2 regions of the Streptomyces sp. NPDC089915 genome follow, and region 1 is predicted to be linked to the other one. Evidence: riboswitches for the same ligand, from Rfam matches in the RefSeq annotation. Region 1 holds a riboswitch; the other holds the start of a gene.

Region 1 (7,327 bases):
TTCTTCTCGGAGGCCAGCTGGTCCTCGTAGTGGATGCCCGCCGCGCCCGCCGCGATCATCGCCTTGGTGAGCTCGAAGGCGTTGAGCGGGCCGCCGAATCCGGCCTCGGCGTCCGCGACGATCGGGGCCAGCCAGTCGGTCGTGTCGGTGCCGCCCTCGGCGGTGGCGATCTGGTCGGCGCGCAGCAGCGCGTTGTTGATCCGACGGACCACCTGGGGAACCGAGTTGACCGGGTACAGGGACTGGTCGGGGTAGGTGTGGCCCGCCTGGTTGGCGTCGGCGGCCACCTGCCAGCCGGAGAGGTAGATCGCCTGGAGGCCGGCGCGGACCTGCTGCACCGCCTGGCCGCCGGTCAGGGCGCCCAGGGCGTGCACGTAGTCGAGGTCGTGGAGCTGTCGCCACAGGCGCTCGGCGCCGCGCCGGGCGAGGGTGTGCTCCTCCCGCACGCTGCCGGAGAGCCGGACGACGTCCTCGGCGGTGTACGTCCGCTCGATGCCCGCCCACCGCGGGTCCTCGGCCCAGCGCCGCTTGAGCTGTTCGGCCGCCGCCGTCGTCGTGTTGGTGTCTGCCATGACCTTCACCGTCTCCATGGTTCGCTCGGTCTGCCAACACCCCGCCCCCGAGGGGAAGGTGTTGGCACGCTGTGCCGTGTTCTGAGGTGCGGCCGCCGGCCCCGCCTGGGGGTGGAGCTGAGCAATGCTGCAGGCCGACCCGGTTACACGGCTGAATCACCGACGTCAGGGCGCGAGTCGGGGCCAGCGTGTCTGCCGGGCCGCCAGGTCCGGCGGGCCGCACGACCGACTTTGGCAGCGGCACGCAGTGCCATCAATGAGGTACGGCTGCCAACTTGTGCGAATCTTCCGCGGCGTTTTTGCCAAGCTTGCGAAGGGTCCGAGGCGACGGGTTCCCGCGTAATCTGAGGCCTGATGAGGCCTGATGAGGCCGGACGAGGCCGGACGAGGCGCAAGGGGACCGGGTGGGCAAGACGTACGCGGGCGCGCGGCTCCGGCGGCTGCGCGAGGAACGCCGGATGAGCCAGGCCGAGCTGGCCCGCGTCCTGGCCATCTCCCCCAGCTACCTCAACCAGATGGAGCACGACTCCCGTCCCCTCACCGTGCCCGTCCTGCTGCGGCTGACCGAGGCGTTCGGCGTGGACCCGGGCTTCTTCTCGGAGCGCGACACCAGCCGCCTCGTGGCCGACCTGCGCGAGGCCCTGGCCGGTGAGATCACCGAGGCCCGCGTCTCCCCCGCCGATCTGGCCGAGCTCGCCACCCGGATGCCCGCGGTGGCCTCCGTCCTGCTGGACCTGGGCCGGCGCGGCCAGCTCCTGGCGGAGCGGCTGGCCGACACCGCGGACGGCAGGGACGGCGGCCCGGCCGCGCCCCGCTCACCGCACGAGGAGATCCGCGAGTTCTTCTACCGCCGCCGGAACTACCTCCACGACACCGACCTCGCCGCCGAGGACCTCGCCCGGGAGATCGGCGTCCGCCCCGGAGAGGTCCTCCGGGTGCTGTCGGACCGCCTCACCGGGCACCACGGGATCCGGCTCGCACCGGACTCCGACCGGCTGCACCACTACGACGCGGGGACACGCGTCCTGCACCTGTCCGGCCGGCTCCGCGCCGGCCAGCAGGCGTTCCGCATGGCCACCCAACTCGCCCTGCTCGAATACGGCGACGAGCTGGACCTGCTCGCCGGCGAGGACTTCCCGCCCGGCTCCCCCGCCCACGGCCTGGCCCGCATCGGCATCGCCAACTACCTCGCCGCCGCGCTGATCCTCCCGTACCGCGCCTTCCACACGGCGGCCGAGGAGTTCCGGTACGACATCGAACGCCTCACCGACCACTTCGGCATCGGCTACGAGACCGTCTGCCACCGCCTGAGCACCCTGCAACGCCCCAGGCTGCGCGGGGTCCCCTTCTCCTTCGTCCGGGTGGACCGGGCCGGGAACATGTCCAAACGGCAGTCCGCGACCGGATTCCACTTCTCCCGCGCGGGCGGCACCTGCCCGCTGTGGAACGTCTACGAGGCCTTCGCCGCGCCCAGCCGCATCCACGTCCAGGTCGCCGCCATGCCGGACGGGCAGCGGTACCTGTGGACCGCCCGGGCCGTCACCCGCCACCGGGGCGGCTGGGGCGAGCCCGGCAAGACCTTCGCCATCGGCCTCGGCTGCGAGATCCGGCACGCGTCCCGCCTCGTCTACTCCGACGGCCTCGACCTCGGCAACGCCTCCGCCGCCACCCCCATCGGCATGGGGTGCCGGCTCTGCGAACGCCTCGACTGCCCCCAGCGCGCCGTCCCGCCCCTGGGCCGGACCCTGACCGTCGACGAGAACAGCAGCACGTTCATCCCCTACCCCGTGGCCCGGGACCGGGACCGGGACCGGGACCGGGACCGGGACGGGGACCTCGACCTCCACGGGTGATCCGGCTCAGCCCAGCCGCCGGGCCTCCGCCCCGGTCACCGGGTCCCCCGCACGCACTCCGTGGAGCACGTGGGCGAGCACCTCGGCGCCCCGGACCACGCGGGGGCCCGGACGGTTGAAGTACGCGGGCCCGTCCAGGACCCACACCTCGCCCGCCCGCACCGCCGGCAGTTCGTGCCAGCCCGGCAGCGCCGTGAGCAGGTCGATCTCCGCCAGGGTCCGCTCGAGCGGGAAGCCGCAGGGCAGGAGGAGCACCACGTCGGGGCGGGCCTCGCGGACCGCCTCCCACGTCATCGGCCGGGTGTGCTCGCCGGGCTCCGCCAGCAGCGGTTCCCCGCCGGCCGCGGTGATCTGCTCCGGCACCCAGTGGCCGGCGGGCCACAGCGGGTCCAGCCATTCGACGGCGACCACCCGGGGCCGGGCCCTGCCCCGGGTGAGCCGGCGGACCTCGTCGAGCCGGCCGCGCAGTGCGGTGCGCCGACGCTCGGCCCGCTCCCGTACGCCCAGCAGATCGCCGACGGTGACCAGGCAGTCCAGGACGTCGTCCAGGGTCTTGGGTTCCAGGCTCAGCACCCGGGGCCCGGCGTCCATCACGCGCACGGCTCGGGAGACGGCCTCGTAGGACACCGCGCAGACGTCGCACAGGTCCTGGGTGAGGAGGACGTCCGGCGCCAGGGCCCCGAGCGCCTCGGAGTCCAGGGTGTAGAGCGAGGAACCGGAGTGGGCCGCCCCGCCCACGGCTTCGGAGATCTCCCGGCTGCTGAGCTCGTCCGCGGCGAATTCGGCCCGGGTGACGACGGGTACGGAGGCGATCTCGGCGGGCGGCCAGTCGCACTCGTGGGTGCGTCCGACCAGGTCGGAGGCGAGTCCGAGGTCCACCACGATGTCCGTGGCCGCCGGAAGCAGGGAGACGATGCGCATGCCCCGACTCTAGGCCTGCCCGAGTGGCGGCTCTGGACTTACTAGGACGTCCAACTATATGTTCGTGGCACAAGGTCCGCGGTGCAGGGAAGCCGGTGAGAAACCGGCACGGTCCCGCCACTGTGACCGGGGAGTGTGCTGCCATCCACACGCCACTGACGAGGGCTGTCGGGAAGGCGGGCGGCGCGCGGTGATCCGGGAGTCAGGATACCGGCCGCGGATGTTCCGTGTTGTCCACGAGGATGGAGCAGACACGCATGGCACCGGTTTGTACCCACGACCCTGGTGATCCGGCGGAGCGCACCCACACCACTTCCGTGCGCTCGTAGTCCCCACGGCCTTCCGCAGCGGCGCACTCCCATCGGGGTGCCGTCCGCCGGTCCGCCGTGCCATCCCCGGATCCAACCTGACGAGAGCAGGCACCCATGGTCCGTGAACTCACCCATTTCATCGGCGGGAAGCACACCACCGGAACCTCCGGTCTCTTCGCCGACGTCTACGACCCGAACACCGGCACCGTCCAGGCCCGCGTCCCCCTGGCCGGACGGGCCGACACCGAGGCGGCCATCGCCAACGCCGCCGAGGCGCAGGCCGATTGGGGGCAGTGGAACCCGCAGCGCCGCGCTCGGGTGCTGCTGCGCTTCCTCCAGCTCGTCGAGGGCGAGCGCGAGAGCCTGGCCCGGCTGCTGTCCGCCGAGCACGGCAAGACCGTCGCCGACGCCCACGGCGACCTGCAACGCGGCTTGGAGGTGGTGGAGTTCGCCGCCGGGATCCCGCACCTGCTCAAGGGCGAGTTCACCGACAACGCGGGCACCGGCATCGACGTCCACTCGCTACGCTCGCCGCTGGGCGTGGTCGCCGGGATCACCCCGTTCAACTTCCCGGCCATGATCCCGCTCTGGCAGGCCGCACCCGCCCTGGCCTGCGGCAATTCCTTCATCCTCAAGCCGTCCGAGCGCGACCCCTCCGTACCGCTGCGGCTCGCCGAGCTGTTCCTGGAGGCCGGGCTGCCGCCGGGCGTCCTCAACGTCGTCAACGGCGGCAAGGAGTCCGTCGACACCCTGCTCGAGGATCCCCGCGTCCAGGCGCTGGGGTTCGTCGGCTCGACGCCCATCGCCGCGCACATCTACGCGACCGCCGCGGCCCACGGCAAGCGCGCCCAGTGCTTCGGCGGGGCCAAGAACCACATGGTCGTCATGCCCGACGCCGACCTCGACCAGGCCGTCGACGCACTCATCGGCGCCGGTTACGGCTCGGCGGGCGAGCGCTGCATGGCCATCTCCGTCGCCGTACCCGTGGGCGAGGAGACGGCCGACCGGCTGGTCGCCGCCCTCAGGGAACGCATCGCGAAGCTGAGGATCGGCCGCTCCGACGACCCGGATGCCGACTTCGGGCCGCTGGTCAGCCGCGACGCCCTCGACCGGGTCCGCCGCTACGTCGACATCGGCGTCAACGAGGGCGCCGAACTCGTCGTCGACGGCCGCGACTTCACCCTCCCCGGCCACGAGAACGGCTTCTTCGCCGGCGCCTCCCTCTTCGACCGGGTCTCCCCGCAGATGCGCGTCTACCGCGAGGAAATCTTCGGCCCCGTCCTGTGCGTGGTCCGGGCCGCCGACTTCGAGGAGGCGGTGCGCCTGCCGAGCGAGCATCCGTACGGCAACGGCGTGGCGATCTTCACCCGAGACGGGGACACCGCCCGCGAGTTCACCCGCCGGGTGGGCGCCGGCATGGTCGGCGTCAACGTCCCCATCCCGGTGCCCGTCGCCTACCACACCTTCGGCGGCTGGAAGCGCTCCGGCTTCGGCGACCTCAACCAGCACGGGCCCGACTCCATCCGCTTCCACACCCGCACCAAGACCGTCACCTCGCGCTGGCCCTCCGGGGTCAAGGAAGGCGCGAGCTTCACCATCCCGACGATGGGGTGAGCGCCGTGACCACCACCCTCACCGAGGACCAGCTCGCCCTGGCCGAGGTCACCCTCGACTTCGCCCGCGAGCAGCTGGCCCCCCACGCCGTGGCCTGGGACCAGGACAAGCACTTCCCCGTCGACGTCCTGCGACGGGCCGCCGCACTCGGCCTCGCCGGCGTGTACGTCCGCGAGGACCACGGCGGTTCGGGCCTGTCCCGCAGCGACGGCGTCCTGGTCTTCGAGACCCTGGCGACGGGCTGCCCGTCCATCGCCGGATACCTCTCCATCCACAACATGGTCGCCTGGATGATCGACCGCTTCGGCGACGCCGCCCAGCGCGCCCGCTGGCTGCCCGGCCTCTGCTCCGCCGAGGTCCTGGGCAGCTACTGCCTGACCGAACCGGGCGCGGGATCGGACGCCGCCGCACTGCGCACCCGCGCGGAGCGGCAGGGCGACCACTACGTGCTGACCGGCGTCAAACAGTTCATCTCCGGTGCCGGATCGGCGGGACTGTACGTGGTCATGGCCAGGACGGGCGAGCCGGGGCCCGGCGGGATCTCCGCGTTCGTCGTCGAACGCGAGGACCCGGGGGTCTCCTTCGGTCCCAACGAGCGCAAGATGGGCTGGAACGCCCAGCCCACCCGCCAGGTGATCCTCGACGGCGTCCGCGTCCCCGCCGACCGGCGGCTCGGCGCGGAGGGCGACGGCTTCCGCATCGCCATGAACGGCCTCAACGGCGGCCGTCTCGGCATCGCCGCCTGCTCGCTCGGCGGCGCCCAGAGCGCCCTGGACCGCTCGGTCACCCACCTGGCCGACCGGGAGGCCTTCGGGAGCCGGCTCCTGGACCGCCAGGCGCTCCAGTTCCGCCTGGCCGACATGGCCACCGAGCTGGCCGCCGCCCGGGCACTGGTCCGGCAGGCGGCCGAGGCCCTCGACACCGGGGACCCGCTGGCCCCCCGGCTGTGCGCGATGGCCAAGCGGTTCGCCACCGACACCGGCTACGCCGTCGCCGACGCCGCCCTCCAGCTCCACGGCGGCTACGGCTACCTCAGCGAGTACGGAATCGAGAAGATCGTCCGGGACCTGCGGGTCCACCAGATCCTGGAAGGCACCAACGAGGTCATGCGCGTCATCGTCGCGCGCGGACTCACGGAGACCCTGCGATGACCCACCACACCCCGGCCCAAGACGGCCACGTCCTCACGAGTACTGAGGGCCATGCGGCCTACCTCACCCTCAACCGCCCCAAGGCCCTCAACGCCCTGAGCCACCCCATGGTGCTCCGCATCGAAGAGGCCCTCACGGCCTGGGCCGCCGACCCCGCGATCGAGCTGGTCGTCATCCGGGGCGCCGGCGACCGGGGCCTGTGCGCGGGCGGGGACATCCGGGCGATCCACGAGGACGCCCGCACCGGCGGCACCGCCTCGGCGGACTTCTGGCGCGACGAATACCGCCTCAATGCCCTGATCGCCCGCTACCCCAAGCCGTACGTGGCCCTCATGGACGGCATCGTGATGGGCGGCGGAGTCGGAGTCTCCGCGCACGGCAGCGTCCGCATCGTCACCGAGCGGTCGAAGGTGGCCATGCCCGAGACCGGCATCGGCTTCGTCCCCGACGTCGGCGGCACCCACCTCCTCTCCCTGGCCCCCGGTGAACTCGGCACCCACCTGGCCCTGACCGGCGCACCCGTCGGCGCCGCCGACGCCCTGCTGTGCGGGCTCGCCGACCACTTCGTCCCCGCGGCGGCGCTGCCCGCACTGGCCCGGGAGCTGGCCGTGGACCCCGTACACGCCGTCCTGGAGCGGCACGTGGCGCAGCCTCCCGCCGGGGAGCTGGCCTCCGCCCGCGCATGGATCGACCACTGCTACGCCGCCGGCACCGCCGAGGAGATCGTCACCCGGCTCCTCTCCTCCGGCGTCCCCGACGCGAAGGACGCGGCGCAGACCCTGCTGTCCAAGTCCCCGACGGCGGTCAAGGTCACCCTGGCCGCGCTGCGCCGGGCCCGCCGCCTCGGACCGCTGGAGCGCGTCCTGGAACAGGAGTACCGCGTCTCGTGCGCGGCCCTGTCCTCA
Region 2 (7,327 bases), on a different contig from region 1:
AACTGCAGCTCCGCCTCCACGGCCTCCTTCAGCATGTCGGTGACCTGCTGCTGGAGGGCGTCGTCGAAGAGCTCCGGCTCCTCCTTGCGGACCGTGTCCACGACCTCGAAGGCGAAGTTCATGTGCATGGTCTCGTCGCGGAACACCCAGTTGGTGCCCGTCGCCAGCCCGTGCAGCAGGCCGCGCGAGCGGAACCAGTACACGTACGCGAAGGCGCCGTAGAAGAACAGGCCCTCGATGCACGCGGCGAAGCAGATCAGGTTCAGCAGGAAGCGGCGGCGGTCGGCGGCCGTCTCCAGCCGCTCGATCTTCTCGACCGAGTCCATCCACTTGAAGCAGAACTGCGCCTTCTCGCGGATCGACGGGATCTCCTCGACCGCGTCGAAGGCGGCCGCGCGGTCGTCCGGGTCGGGCAGGTAGGTGTCGAGCAGCGTCAGGTAGAACTGGACGTGCACGGCCTCCTCGAACAGCTGGCGCGACAGGTACAGGCGCGCCTCCGGGGAGTTGATGTGCTTGTACAGCGTCAGGACCAGGTTGTTCGAGACGATCGAGTCGCCCGTCGCGAAGAACGCGACCAGACGGCCGATCATGTGCTGCTCGGCCGGCGTCAGCTTCGCCAGGTCCGCGACGTCGGAGTGGAGGTCGACCTCCTCCACCGTCCAGGTGTTCTTGATCGCGTCCCGGTAGCGCTCGTAGAAGTCCGGGTAGCGCATCGGGCGGAGCGTGAGCTCGAAGCCCGGGTCGAGGAGGTTCTTCTTCTCGGTGGAGCTCATTACTGGCAGGCCTCGCAGGACTCGGGGTTCTCAAGGGAGCAGGCCAGCGCCTCGGCGTCCATGGCCTGCGGCAGCTGGGTGGGGGCGGCGGCGGGAGCCGGGACGGCCGCGCCGGAGGCCGCGCGGGCGATCTTCGTCGCCGGGCGCGAGCGCAGGTAGTACGTGGTCTTCAGGCCCTGCTTCCAGGCGTACGCGTACATCGAGCTGAGCTTGCCGATGGTGGGCGTCTCCAGGAACAGGTTCAGCGACTGGCTCTGGTCCAGGTACGGCGTACGGGCCGCCGCCATGTCGATCAGGCCGCGCTGCGGGATCTCCCAGGCCGTGCGGTACAGCTCGCGGACCTCCTCGGGGATCCAGCCGAAGCCCTGGACGGAGCCGGAGGACTCGCGCAGCGCCTCGCGGGTCTGCGCGTCCCACACGCCCAGCTTCTTGAGGTCCTCCACCAGGTAGCCGTTGACCTGGAGGAACTCACCGCTGAGGGTCTCGCGCTTGAAGAGGTTGGAGACCTGCGGCTCGATGCACTCGTACACGCCCGCGATGGAGGCGATCGTCGCCGTCGGGGCGATGGCGAGGAGCAGGGAGTTGCGCATGCCGGACTCGGCGACCCGGGCGCGCAGGGCGTCCCAGCGCTCGGGCCAGTGGCGCTCGGTGTCGTAGTGGTCCGGGTGCAGGACGCCCTGGGCGGTACGGGTCTCGGCCCAGGCCGGGAGCGGGCCGGAGCGCTCGGCGAGGTCGCAGGAGGCCTCGTACGCGGCGAGCATGATCCGCTCGGCGATCTTCGTGGACAGCGCCTTGGCCGCGGCGGAGTCGAAGGGCAGGCGCAGCTTGAAGAAGACGTCCTGGAGGCCCATCGCGCCCAGGCCCACCGGACGCCACTTGGCGTTCGAGCGGCCGGCCTGCTCGGTCGGGTAGAAGTTGATGTCCACGACGCGGTCGAGGAAGGTCACGGCCGTGCGGACGGTCTCGTCCAGGCGCTCCCAGTCCATGTCCCCGTCGGCGACGAACGCGCCGAGGTTGACGGAGCCGAGGTTGCAGACGGCCGTCTCGCCGTCGTTGGTGACCTCGATGATCTCGGTGCAGAGGTTGGAGGAGTGGACCACCGTGCCCGGGAGCGCGGTCTGGTTCGCCGTCCGGTTGGAGGCGTCCTTGAAGGTCATCCAGCCCTGGCCGGTCTGTGCGAGGGTGCGCATCATGCGGCCGTACAGGTCGCGGGCCGGCATCGTCTTCTTGGCGAGCCCGGAGGCCTCGGCCTTGACGTAGGCGGCGTCGAACTCGTCGCCGTACAGGTCGACCAGCTCGGGGACGTCGGACGGGGAGAACAGCGACCACTCGGCGTCGGCGTTCACGCGGCGCATGAACTCGTCCGGGATCCAGTGGGCGAGGTTCAGGTTGTGGGTGCGGCGCTGGTCCTCGCCGGTGTTGTCGCGGAGCTCCAGGAACTCCTCGATGTCCGCGTGCCAGGTCTCCAGGTAGACGGCGGCGGCGCCCTTGCGGCGGCCGCCCTGGTTCACGGCGGCGACGGAGGCGTCGAGGGTCTTCAGGAACGGCACGATGCCGTTGGAGTGCCCGTTGGTGCCGCGGATCAGCGAACCGCGGGCGCGGATGCGGGAGTACGACAGGCCGATGCCGCCGGCGTGCTTGGAGAGGCGGGCGACCTGGTGGTAGCGGTCGTAGATGGAGTCCAGCTCGTCCAGCGGGGAGTCGAGGAGGTAGCAGGAGGACATCTGCGGGTGCCGCGTACCCGAGTTGAACAAGGTGGGGGAGGACGGCAGGTAGTCGAGGCGGCTCATCAGCCGGTGCAGCGAGGCCACCTCCTCGACGGCGCGGACGCTCTCGTCCTCTGCCAGGCCGCAGGCCACGCGCAGCATGAAGTACTGCGGGGTCTCGATCACCTGGCGGGTGATCGGGTGGCGCAGCAGGTAGCGGCTGTGCAGGGTGCGCAGGCCGAAGAAGCCGAAGCGGTCGTCCGCGCCCTCGGCGAGCGCGTGCTCGACCAGGGCGTTCAGCCGGGCGGCGTGGGCGGCGACGAACTCGGCGGTGCGGTCGGCGATCAGGCCCTCGCGGTGGCCGACGGCGACGGACTCGGCGAAGGAGGACGAGCCCTGGCCGGCGGCCTCGTCGGCGACGGCCAGCGTCAGCAGGCGGGCGGCGAGCCGGGAGTAGGCCGGGTCCTCGGAGATCAGGCCGGCCGCGGCCTCGGTGGCGAGCCCGCGCAGCTCGGCCTCGTCGGCGGCGGCGCTGCGGCCGCGCAGGGCGGCGGCGGCGATCCGGCCGGGGTCGGTGTCGGGGAGGTCGGCCGTGAGCTCGGTGAGGGTCCGCAGCAGCGCGGCCCCGGGACCTTCTGCTTCGGGGTGGTCGGACTCGGCGCGCGGTGCGGCGGGCGCGATGGTCACGGGGGAGCTCTCCCTCACTCGGCCCGGTCATCGGCGGAGCGGGGCGCGAGCGGGCGCATGCGGGCGCGCGCAGAAGCGCGTTCGGCACCGCATGGCGTCCACCGGCCCAACCGCGAGGCCCGGACGAATCGACACCCCGGCTCGGTCGATCCGGGGGCACTGCCGGCAGGTCTTCGGACTCGCGGATACGCCCGTGGGCGTACGTCACACCGTTGCGGGACAGTTCCGGATTCCCACCGGATTCCCCTGCGGCGGCAGCAGCCATGAGCATACATGTGGGGGCGACCTGATGCGGTAGCCCCCACATGTTGTGTCGGGCGCATGCGGAGCGTGTCGTCACAGCTCCAGTCGGTACGTGAGCAGGGGCAGTTCCGGGACGGGCGACCAGTCCCGTTCGGGCGTACGGGTGAACCCGAGCCGCCCGTAGATCCGCTGGGCCCCGCGCATGGCCGGCTGGGTGGACAGCACCAGCGCGGTGACCCCCTCCAGGGCCCGGGCCCGTTCCACGCAGGCCCGTACGAGGGCCTCCCCGACCCCCTGGCCGCGGGCCTCGGCGGCCACCGCGAGCATCCGGAACTCGGCGTCGTGCGGGCCGGCGATGTCCGCGAGCCGGCTCCCGGGTGCGGCGAAGGTCACCCCGCCGAGGAGCACCCCCTCGCGCACGGCGACGAGCACCTCCCCGTCCCCGGCCCGGCCGGCGACGTCGCGGAGCACGTTCAGGTAGCGGTCGCCGTCGCCCGATTCGAGCAGCCCGTCCCCGGTGTAGGCCAGCCCGGTGATCTCCCCGAGCCGCCCGTACTCGTCTTCCCTTGCCGTCCTGATCTCGAAGTCCATGCCCCCGAGTGTGCGCCACGGCCCCGGCATGCCGAAGGCCCCGCCGTCCCGGTGGGGGACGACGGGGCCCTCGGTGACCCTCGGTGGCCGTTCAGCAGCAGCGGAAGCCCTCGCGGGGGTCCGCCTCTCGGGCGTCGGTGCGGGCCCGTTCGAACGCGCGGCGGGTCAGGACCTCGGCCGCGGGGTCGTGGGAGCGGGCGTGGGCGACGTAGCGGTCGTACGCGGCCTCGCCGGAGAACTCCCGTACGTAGTACCGCGCCTTCGCCAGCGCCCCGCGGACACCGCTCACGCGACGGGGTCCTTCACCCGGCCGCCGCCCCCGTCGAGGCCGGCCGCGGCGAGCTCGGCCTTCTCCTCGGCGGTGGCGATCAGGCCCGCCGGGGCGATGATCTTCGACTCGGACCACGGGACCTCGGAGAGGCGGACCGAGTCCGGGGCGGAGGCGGCCTTGAAGCAGATCCGCGCGGCGTCCACCAGGACGATGATGATCAGGACGGCGAAGAGGGCCGAGAGGACCCCGTCGACCGTGGCGTTGGTGACCACGGTGTGCATCTCGTCCATGTTCTTGGCGGGCGGCAGCACCTTCCCGGCGTCGATGCCGGTCTGGTACTTGTCGCGCTGCGCGAAGAAGCCGATCTTCACGTCGTCGGAGAAGACCTTCTGGTAGCTCGCGGTGAGGGTGACGGCCACGTCCCAGGCCAGCGGGACGCCGGTGACCCAGGCCCACTTGAGGCGGCCGGACTTCACCAGCAGCGTGGTGCAGACCGCCAGGGCGACGGCGGCGAGCAGCTGGTTCGCGATCCCGAACAGCGGGAAGAGCTGGTTGATGCCGCCCAGCGGGTCCTTGACGCCGACCCACAGGAAGTAGCCCCAGCCGCCGACGACGACCGCGCTGGCCACCCACACGCCCGGCTTCCAGCTGATGTCCTTGAAGGACTTGTGCACGTTGCCCAGGGTGTCCTGGAGCATGAACCGGCCGACGCGGGTGCCCGCGTCCACCGTCGTCAGGATGAACAGGGCCTCGAACATGATGGCGAAGTGGTACCAGAACGCCTTCATCCCGGCCCCGCCGAACACGGAGGAGAAGATCTCCGACATCCCGAGCGCGAACGTGGGCGCGCCGCCCGTGCGGGAGAGCAGGCTGGTCTCCTCCACGTCCTTGGCGGCCTGCGCCAGCGCCTCGGGGGAGATCGCGAAGCCGAGGTGGCCGACGGCCGCCGAAGCGCTCTGGACGGTGGTGCCGATGACCCCGGCGGGGGCGTTGACGCCGAAGAACAGGCCGGGCTCGATGATGCAGGCGGCGATCACGGCCATGACGGCGACGAAGGACTCGGTGAGCATCGCGCCGTAGCCGATGACCCGGATCTGGGTCTCCTTCTGGATCATCTTCGGGGTGGTGCCCGAGGCGACCAGCGAGTGGAAGCCGGACAGGGCCCCGCAGGCGATGGTGATGAAGACGAAGGGGAACATCGAGCCGGCGAAGACCGGGCCGTCGCCGCGCGTGGCGAAGTCGGTGACCGAGGGCATCTTCAGCGTCGGCATCGCGATGACCACGCCGACCGCCATCAGCGCGATCGTGCCGACCTTCATGAAGGTGGACAGGTAGTCGCGCGGGGCGAGCAGCAGCCACACCGGGAGGACGGAGGCGAAGAAGCCGTACCCGATCATCCAGAGGACGAGGGTCTCCTTGTCCAGGGTGAAGAAGTCGGCCCAGGAGGACTCGGCGACCCAGCCGCCCGCCACGATGGCGAGCAGCAGCAGCGCGACGCCGACGACGGAGACCTCGGTGACCCGGCCCGGGCGCAGGTAGCGCAGGTAGACGCCCATGAAGAGGGCGATCGGGATGGTCATGCCGATGGAGAAGACGCCCCAGGGGGAGTGCCCCAGCGCGTTGACGATGACCAGGCCGAGCACCGCCAGCAGGATGATCATGATGGTGAACACGGCGAGCAGGGCGGCGGCCCCGCCGACGGGCCCGATCTCGTCCCGGGCCATCTGGCCGAGCGAACGGCCGTCGCGCCGGGTGGAGAAGAACAGGGTCACCATGTCCTGGACGGCGCCGGCGAAGATGACGCCCGCGACGATCCAGATGGTGCCCGGCAGGTAGCCCATCTGCGCGGCGAGGACCGGGCCGACGAGCGGTCCGGCGCCGGCGACGGCGGCGAAGTGGTGGCCGAAGAGCACGCGCCGGTCGGTGGGGTGGAAGTCGACACCGTTGTCGAGGCGTTCGGCGGGGGTGGCCCGGGTCTTGTCCAGCTTCAGCACGCGGTTCGCGATGAACCGCGCGTAGAAGCGGTAGCCGATGGCGTACGAGCCCAGCGCGGCGGCGAGCAGCCAGGCCGCGGAGATCTCCTCACCGCGGGAGAGCGCGAGCACGCCCCAGCCGACCGCCCCGATGAGGGCCACGAGCACCCACACGGCGATCGACTGCGGGGTGGCTCTCGCCGCCGGTGTCCGCTGCGTCCCTGTTGCTCCCGGTTCCGACATGATCCTCGTCCCCTCGTTGATCATCTGCGTAAGCGCACGGAATCTACGGGGGGTTACCGGTGGACGTAAGCCCCCGTCCGTATAGCGGTACGAGCGTCCACCGGGGTTCGAAGGGTCGTCAACCGTTGATCACACAGCAGGTCGCTGGAGACGGGCAACGAACTTATAACGGTCGCCGCGATATACCGATCGCACCCATTCGACCGGTTCGCCGTCGGCGTCCAGCGAGTGCCGCGAGAGCATCAGCATGGGCAGGCCCACGTCGGTGCCGAGCAGCCCGGCCTCGCGCGGGGTGGCGAGCGAGGTCTCGATGGTCTCCTCCGCCTCCGCGAGCCGGACGTCGTACACCTCGGCGAGGGCGGTGTATAGGGAGGTGTACTTGGCCAGCGAACGGCGCAGCGCGGGGAAGCGCTTGGCCGACAGGTGCGTGGTCTCGATGGCCATCGGCTCGCCGCTGGCCAGGCGCAGCCGCTCGATGCGCAGGACCCGTCCGCCGGTGGCGATCTTGAGCAGCCCGGCGAGGGTGTCGTCGGCGGTCACGTAGCCGATGTCGAGGAGCTGGGAGGTCGGCTCCAGGCCCTGGGCGCGCATGTCCTCGGTGTAGGAGGAGAGTTGCAGCGGCTGGGAGACCTTGGGCTTGGCGACGAAGGTGCCCTTGCCCTGGATGCGCTCCAGCCGGCCCTCGACCACCAGCTCCTGGAGGGCCTGGCGGACGGTGGTCCGGGAGGTGTCGAACTCGGCCGCGAGCGTCCGCTCCGGCGGTACCGGAGTGCCGGGGGGTAGCGTTTCGGTCATGTCGAGCAAGTGCCGCTTGAGTCGGTAGTACTTGGGCACACGTGC

Evidence for each region. Region 1 has a riboswitch for cobalamin ahead of AB0O29_RS01085 (CoA-acylating methylmalonate-semialdehyde dehydrogenase). Riboswitches for the same ligand answer to the same signal wherever they lie in the genome.
Region 2: linked by a shared signal. The riboswitch ahead of AB0O29_RS06655 (ribonucleoside-diphosphate reductase subunit alpha) and the one ahead of AB0O29_RS01085 (CoA-acylating methylmalonate-semialdehyde dehydrogenase) in region 1 are both predicted to bind cobalamin.

What each region holds. Positions count from the first base shown of each region.
Region 1 covers NZ_JBFBGN010000002.1:49,416-56,742, reverse strand. Annotated here, with positions in the region: gene aceA (isocitrate lyase) at 1-572, opposite strand, end outside; gene AB0O29_RS01095 (short-chain fatty acyl-CoA regulator family protein) at 977-2,425, shown strand; gene AB0O29_RS01090 (cobalamin-binding protein) at 2,432-3,346, opposite strand; cobalamin riboswitch at 3,395-3,580, shown strand; gene AB0O29_RS01085 (CoA-acylating methylmalonate-semialdehyde dehydrogenase) at 3,772-5,271, shown strand; gene AB0O29_RS01080 (acyl-CoA dehydrogenase family protein) at 5,268-6,422, shown strand; gene AB0O29_RS01075 (enoyl-CoA hydratase/isomerase family protein) at 6,419-7,327, shown strand, end outside.
Region 2 covers NZ_JBFBGN010000013.1:45,984-53,310, reverse strand. Annotated here, with positions in the region: gene AB0O29_RS06660 (ribonucleotide-diphosphate reductase subunit beta) at 1-773, opposite strand, end outside; gene AB0O29_RS06655 (ribonucleoside-diphosphate reductase subunit alpha) at 773-3,166, opposite strand; cobalamin riboswitch at 3,313-3,447, opposite strand; gene AB0O29_RS06650 (GNAT family N-acetyltransferase) at 3,503-4,000, opposite strand; gene AB0O29_RS06645 (YbdD/YjiX family protein) at 4,092-4,289, opposite strand; gene AB0O29_RS06640 (carbon starvation CstA family protein) at 4,286-6,487, opposite strand; gene AB0O29_RS06635 (GntR family transcriptional regulator) at 6,617-7,327, opposite strand, start outside.